One region of the Ferdinandcohnia salidurans genome, then DNA from elsewhere that is predicted to be linked to it. Evidence: riboswitches for the same ligand, from Rfam matches in the RefSeq annotation. Region 1 holds a riboswitch; the other holds the start of a gene.
What was found. A riboswitch is a leader RNA that binds a small molecule or an ion and turns the genes downstream of it on or off. The one in region 1 is predicted to bind FMN.

Region 1 (3,420 bases):
TTTGTAAACCCTGCTTTCACCCTATACCAAGCATCACTCACAAAACCCATTATCTTTCCAACACAATTACATGCATTTTTCCAAAACCTAAATAAGTCTACTGCAAAATTAAATAAGAACCATCAAGTACTAGCGGACAAGCTACTATCATTGCATATGGAGGAGTCTCCGTATCGTATATTACCAAAATATAAGTATAGTGACTTGCGAAAAGGGATTTGTTGTGTGAATTGTGGGTCACTTTCTGTGAATGTTGTTGGAAGAAAGTGAATTTGTAGTGGCTGTGGTCATGAGGAATTGGTTATCGATGCAGTTATTCGAAGTGTAGAGGAATTAAAACTTTTGTTTGCAGAATATAAGATTACGACGAATTTGGTGCAGGAATGGTGTAGGATTGTGGACTCTAAGAAGAGAATACAGAGAATTTTGGATAAGAGTTATAAAGCTGTTAGCAACAATAGATGGACATACTATGAATAAACAAAGTTAGTTTACAATCATTTTTCTAACAGACAAGCTAATTCGGTATTTCTCTGAGTAGCGTGTCAAAGACATATATTCTGAGAATCGTTGGATTTTGTCCTCGAGAGCGTGTCTCAGGGACAATTAAAAAGAGAACAAACAGTGTTTTGTCTTAGAGCAGCAGTGTCAAAGACATTTAGTCTGAGAATTGCTGGACTTTGTATTAGAGAGCGCGTCTCAAGGACAATAAAAAAGAAGACTGACTAGTTTTGTCTTAGAGAGATACTCTCAGAGACATTTAATCAAAGAGTAAGTTCCGATTGTCTCCGAAGACTTCTCTAATACCAAAAACAGGCACCCAACCTGGGTGCCTGACATTACATAACTCTATATAGACGACGCTTGTTTATTAATCCACGGATGTAAGCGAGCATACAACAGCATGAAGATTGTTGCCACAATCAATCCTTTTAGTAAGTTAAACGGTAGGATTGCGTAAACCACCATTTTGAGTGTTTCTGGTGATGACATCGCCGGGATATTCAAGAAAAAGTTGAATGCCGGTAAGAAGACATAATAGTTAAGAACACTCATGATGATTGCCATCATGGCTGTGCCGCCAATTAATCCGATTGTTAGGCCTAATTTTGTTTTTAATAGTTTAAAAATGTAGTAGGTTGTTAGAACAAATATAATCCCGGCTACAAAGTTTGAGATGTGACCGACGGGTACACCTGTTTCACTGCCGGTAATAAAATAATCAATCATGTTTTTGAATAATTCAACTAAGATACCGGCCATTGGTCCAAAAATAAGTGCTGCTAGTAAAGCTGGAACATCACTAAAGTCGACGTTCAAGAAGCTTGGGAATGTTGGCAATGGAAAATTGAAGAACATTAGGATGTACGAAATCGTACTCAACATTGCAATTGCCACAAATTGACGTAAAGGTATTTTTTTCATTTTTCTTTCCTCTCCTCTTTTGTCGATCCACCTCAAAAGAAGAAAGGTTCAGCTTGTTAAGACATACCCAAATAAAAACCCCCAAGAATAGTTTCTTGAGGGAGTTAATGTAAAGGCATGCTTAATAAACGTTCAAAACGTAAAAATTTTTGAACGCGCAGAACCTCCATCTTCTCCCATCCAGACTATACTGTCGGCTTTGGAATCGCACCAAATCCTGCCTTGCGGCTCGCGGGCTTAGAGAATAAACTCATCACCGCCGGTCGGGATTTTCACCCGGCCCCGAAGATAGATCATTATTTAATTACACTTTATTGTATCAAGTTTATAGATTAATGTGAAGCAATTTGCTTCTAATCGCCCAATAAATAATAAAAGCTCCCACTACTCGAGCAAAAATCAATTACTTTCCATCTACAACTTCTTTTAGTATCTCATACGAACGTTTTTGTTTATTAGGATCATAGATGTACGAAACGGCCATTAGTTCATCGACATTATATTTTTCTTGGAAGCTTGTTAATTGGTTCCGGATGGAATCTTTGCTTCCTAATAATGTAACGCTGGACATAGAAGTTGCCATTTCTTTTTCAGGCTGATTCCACAGTTCATCCATATTATCAACGGGTGGCTGTAACGGGGTTTGTGTACCACGAACAACATTTAGGAAAAATTGTTGCATGGTTGTTAGTTCCCGTTTAGCCTCTTCATCGGTTTCTGTAGCAATTACATTTAGGCAAACCATCATGTATGGTGAGCTTAAATATTCCGATGGTTCAAAACGTTTGCGGTAAATGGAAATTGCTTCTTCCATGAACCGAGGTGCAAAATGTGATGCAAATACATATGGCAGTCCTAATTTGGCAGCCAAATATGCGGAATCCGTTGAGGAACCAAGAATATATATTGGTACATTTGTACCAACTCCCGGATAAGCTTTTACATAGCCTTGTTTTTCCATTGGTCCAAAGTATGTGAGCAAGGCATTTACATCATTAGGGAAAGTATAGACAGAATCATTATGTGAGCGTCTTAAAGCACTTGCGGTCATCATGTCCGTTCCTGGTGCACGGCCAAGCCCTAAATCAAGTCGATCTGGATAAATGGTCGCCATTGTTCCAAATTGTTCAGCCACAACAAGTGGTGAATGATTTGGAAGCATGATACCTCCTGATCCAACCCGGATTTTTTCGGTATGTTCTAATGTATGTTTTATTAAAATTGGTGTTGCTGAACTAACCAGTGTTGGTGAGTTGTGGTGTTCAGCTATCCAATAACGTGTGTATCCCATTTCTTCTGTTGCTTTGGCTAGATCAACCATAGCATCAATTGCGTCTTTCTCATTCTGTCCTTTGCGGATTGGAGCAAGGTTTAGAACGGAGACTGGTATATTTATATTTGTCATTTCATGAATCCCTTCTTCCATTTTTCTTCAGTCCTATTTTATCAACTGAAAGGAAAGAAACAAACTTTCCTGCTTGAGGAAATTTTCCTAGGAATATTCAGACCATTTGCATCAAGTTTATTTAACTAGTGTGTGATAAAATTTTAGACTATAGGATTATTGAAATATTCAAATAACATGACAAAGGGGGCACTTTATGTCAAATCTAAATCTTAATACGCGAATACAGGCACCTACGAGTTATAAAAAGAAAATAGCGATGATTGGCCCAGGTTTTGTTGCAGCGGCAACGGGTGTCGGAACCGGTGACCTTGTCGCAGCATTGGTTGCAGGAGCAGGTTTTGGTCTAGTATTTGTTTGGGCAATTATTCTTGGTTCTATTTTTAAATACTTTTTAAATGAAGGTGTGGGTCGTTTGCACCTTGGTACAGGTAAAACAATCATCGAAGGCTGGCAACAAATGGGGAAATGGGCTACTGGCTATTTCGGTATTTACTCTGTCATTTGGGGATTTGTGTATGGAGCTGCGGCAACCTCTGCCTGTGCTTTGGCAATGAGCGCGATGTTCCCCGTTCTCCCCTTTTGGGCAT
Region 2 (3,420 bases), on a different contig from region 1:
ATCCCAGGCTTTGTTGCACAAGGTGGTTGCCCACGTGGAAACGGAACTGGTGGACCAGGTTATTCTATTAAGTGTGAAACGGAAGGAAATCCACATAAGCATGTGGCTGGATCGTTATCAATGGCACACGCTGGTAAAGACACTGGTGGAAGCCAATTTTTCATCGTACATGAGCCACAACCGCATTTAGATGGGGTACATACTGTATTCGGTCAGGTGATTGAAGGATTAGAGTCTGTTTACCGCATTAAACAAGGCGATGTCATGAAAGAAGTTAAAGTTTGGGAAGAATAATAGTAGATTTTAGACACAGCAGGTGATTCTTGTTGTGTCTTTTTCTTTTATTGTCCTATAATAATTCTTGAGGTGAGACTAGATGGGAAAAGGAAAATGGACAGTGTTTTTTGTTCTGCTATTATTATCTTTGGCATGGGGAGTCATTTATTGGTTGTTTATTGTCTAATTTGAATGCAAAAGTGTAAAATTCGACAAAATAATAATACTTTATGTTATACTGTTTTAAATCGCTATTAACTTTATTCAGTCGTTATTCCCGACTGAATAAAATTAAAGCCTCCGGCAGATGCCACGATTTTTCAGCGGAAATTTTTCGAGCATAGGATCAAAGACTAAGAACGCCACGTCCTGTGGCAACGTCTTTGTGACCCACCTCGTGTGGGCCTAAAAAAATCGGGCGGCAAATACGCCAAGGCGAATTTGATAATTTAATATTTTCCTTCGGGGTTAGGTGAAATTCCTTACCGACGGTGATGAACAATTTGTTCTAAGCCCGTGACCCATTTTAATGCCACATTTTATGTTGGTAGGCACTTTTGCCATAAGAATTCAAGGTTTTGGTTTCTTATTTAAAATGGTGGACTTGGTGAGAATCCAAGGCCGACAGTTAAAGTCTGGATGGGAGAAGGATGTTAGGTACGTACAGGTATGTGAAAAAATTTGCTCAATATACCCTTATTTGTGTTGGGCAAAAATACATATTGTGTGACTTGATTACATCTACCAGACCCCGGATAGTATTCCGAGGTCTTTTTTATTTTGGTAAATCAGATAGAAACTCCCTATTAAGTAAAAGATAAAAGAAAGGAGCGTAGTTAAAATGAGAGATCAGGATTATATGAATTTAGCGATTAATGTAGCAAAAGCGGGCGTTGGTCAAACCACTCCAAACCCTGTGGTGGGTGCAGTTATTGTAAATGACGGTCGTGTTGTAGGAATCGGAGCGCACCTGAAAGCGGGAGAACCTCATGCAGAGGTGCATGCCATTAGGATGGCAGGAGAAAAGGCACAAAATTCAACTGCGTATGTCACTTTGGAGCCATGCAGTCACCATGGAAAAACCCCACCTTGTGCGGATTTGTTAATAACTAGTAAGGTGAAAAGAGTTGTAGTTGCAACCACTGACCCTAATCCACTCGTCGCTGGAAAAGGCATTGCCAAACTAAAAGCAGCAGGGATTGAAGTAGAGGTTGGGGTTTGCAAGGAACAAGCAGATGCATTAAACGCAGTCTTTTTTCACTATTTAGATAAAAAACGTCCATACGTAACCCTAAAATCTGCTACCACTCTTGATGGAAAGATAGCGACCGTTACTGGTGAGAGCAAATGGATAACGGGTGAGGCTGCAAGACAAGACGTTCATTTATATCGTAGTATACATGATGCCATTCTTGTTGGTGTTAACACGGTACTTATGGACAACCCAAGCTTAACAACAAGATTACCGAATGGTACTGGGAAAAATCCTATTCGTGTTATTTTGGATTCGAAATTACGAACACCACTGGATTCGCAAATAGTAAATGACGGCAAAGCAGAGACATGGATTATTGTTTCTAATCAAGTAAACCAGGAGAAAATTAACGAGTTCTCCGAAAAAAAAGGCGTTCGAATTATTCAATTACAAGAGGCTAATTTATCTATCAGCACCATGTTAACACGCTTAGGTGAAGAAGGCATTTCCTCTATTTTTGTTGAAGGTGGAGCTGAAGTGAACGGCAGCTTTTTAAAGGAAAAAGCAATCAACCAGGTTATCGTTTATTTAGCACCTAAACTATTTGGTGGAAAGCAAGCACCAACTGCAATTGGTGGCTCTGGAATTGAATCAATTGATGATTCATTACAATTAACAATTAAATCGGTAGAACAGCTTGGAGAAGATGTGAAAATCATAGCCGAACCGGAATTGTAGGTGAAAAAATGTTTACAGGAATTGTTGAAGAAATCGGGAAAATTAAGGCGATAAATGGATCACAGGATTCGGTTGAAATGGTCATTAAAGCTAGAAAAATTCTTGATGATGTGAATCTGGGAGATAGTATTTCTGTTAATGGAGTTTGTCTAACGGTGACCGAATTTACATCAGACGGATTCACAGTTGATGTGATGCCAGAAACGGTTAAATCAACCTCGTTACGTGAGTTACAACGGAATGATGATGTCAACCTCGAAAGAGCGATGTCTGCAAATGGGCGTTTTGGAGGACATATCGTTTCAGGACATGTAGATGGTATCGGAAAAATTGTTCGCAAAGAACCTAAAGGGAATGCGGTGTATTATGAAATCGAAATTCCTGAAGAACTTATCCAGTTCATGATTTATAAAGGATCAGTAACAGTTGATGGAACGAGCTTAACAATCTTTGGGCTAACGAAAAATACATTAACTCTCTCGCTAATACCTCATACGCTAACAGAAACAATTTTGCGAAAAAAAGGAGTAGGAGACATTGTAAACATCGAGTGTGACATGCTTGGCAAATATGTCAGTCAGTTTATGCGAAGGTCTTTTGGAAATGAAAAATCAACTGAATCAAGGATTACAGCGAGTTTTTTAGAAGAAAATGGTTTTAAATAAAAATAAAGGGGGGACTACAATGTTTGACCCGATTGAAGAAGCACTTGCAGAACTAAAACAAGGAAAAGTAATCATTGTATGTGATGATGAAGATCGTGAAAATGAAGGAGATTTTATCGCGATTGCTGATAAAGCAACCCCAGATGTCATTAATTTTATGATCACACATGGACGTGGACTCGTATGTACTCCCATTACAGAGTCTCTAGCGAAAAAACTAAATCTAGAGCCAATGGTGGCGCATAATACGGATCCACATGGAACTGCTTTTACAGTGAGTATCGACCATAAAACAACTACAACTGGTATTAGTGCAATCGAACGTTCAACAACAATAATGGAGTTACTTAATCCGGAATCAAAAGCATCCGACTTCAAAAGACCCGGACACGTCTTTCCTTTGATTGCTAAGGAAGGTGGCGTTCTCCGAAGAGCCGGTCATACCGAAGCAGCTGTTGACTTAGCCGCGCTTTCAGGCGCAGAGCCTGCAGGAGTGATTTGTGAAATTGTCAAAGAAGACGGAACAATGGCAAGAGTTCATGATTT

Region 2: another riboswitch for FMN. It lies ahead of ribD (bifunctional diaminohydroxyphosphoribosylaminopyrimidine deaminase/5-amino-6-(5-phosphoribosylamino)uracil reductase RibD); the one in region 1 lies ahead of ACFSFW_RS05445 (ECF transporter S component).

The regions. Positions count from the first base shown of each region.
Region 1 is NZ_JBHUEK010000007.1:512,811-516,230, forward strand. Features, by position in the region: gene ACFSFW_RS05440 (nuclease-related domain-containing protein) at 1-270, shown strand, start outside; gene ACFSFW_RS05445 (ECF transporter S component) at 850-1,425, opposite strand; FMN riboswitch at 1,590-1,719, opposite strand; gene ACFSFW_RS05450 (LLM class flavin-dependent oxidoreductase) at 1,829-2,830, opposite strand; gene ACFSFW_RS05455 (Nramp family divalent metal transporter) at 3,027-3,420, shown strand, end outside.
Region 2 is NZ_JBHUEK010000004.1:127,837-131,256, forward strand. Features, by position in the region: gene ACFSFW_RS01020 (peptidylprolyl isomerase) at 1-294, shown strand, start outside; FMN riboswitch at 731-931, shown strand; gene ribD (bifunctional diaminohydroxyphosphoribosylaminopyrimidine deaminase/5-amino-6-(5-phosphoribosylamino)uracil reductase RibD) at 1,118-2,209, shown strand; gene ribE (riboflavin synthase) at 2,218-2,874, shown strand; gene ACFSFW_RS01035 (bifunctional 3,4-dihydroxy-2-butanone-4-phosphate synthase/GTP cyclohydrolase II) at 2,894-3,420, shown strand, end outside.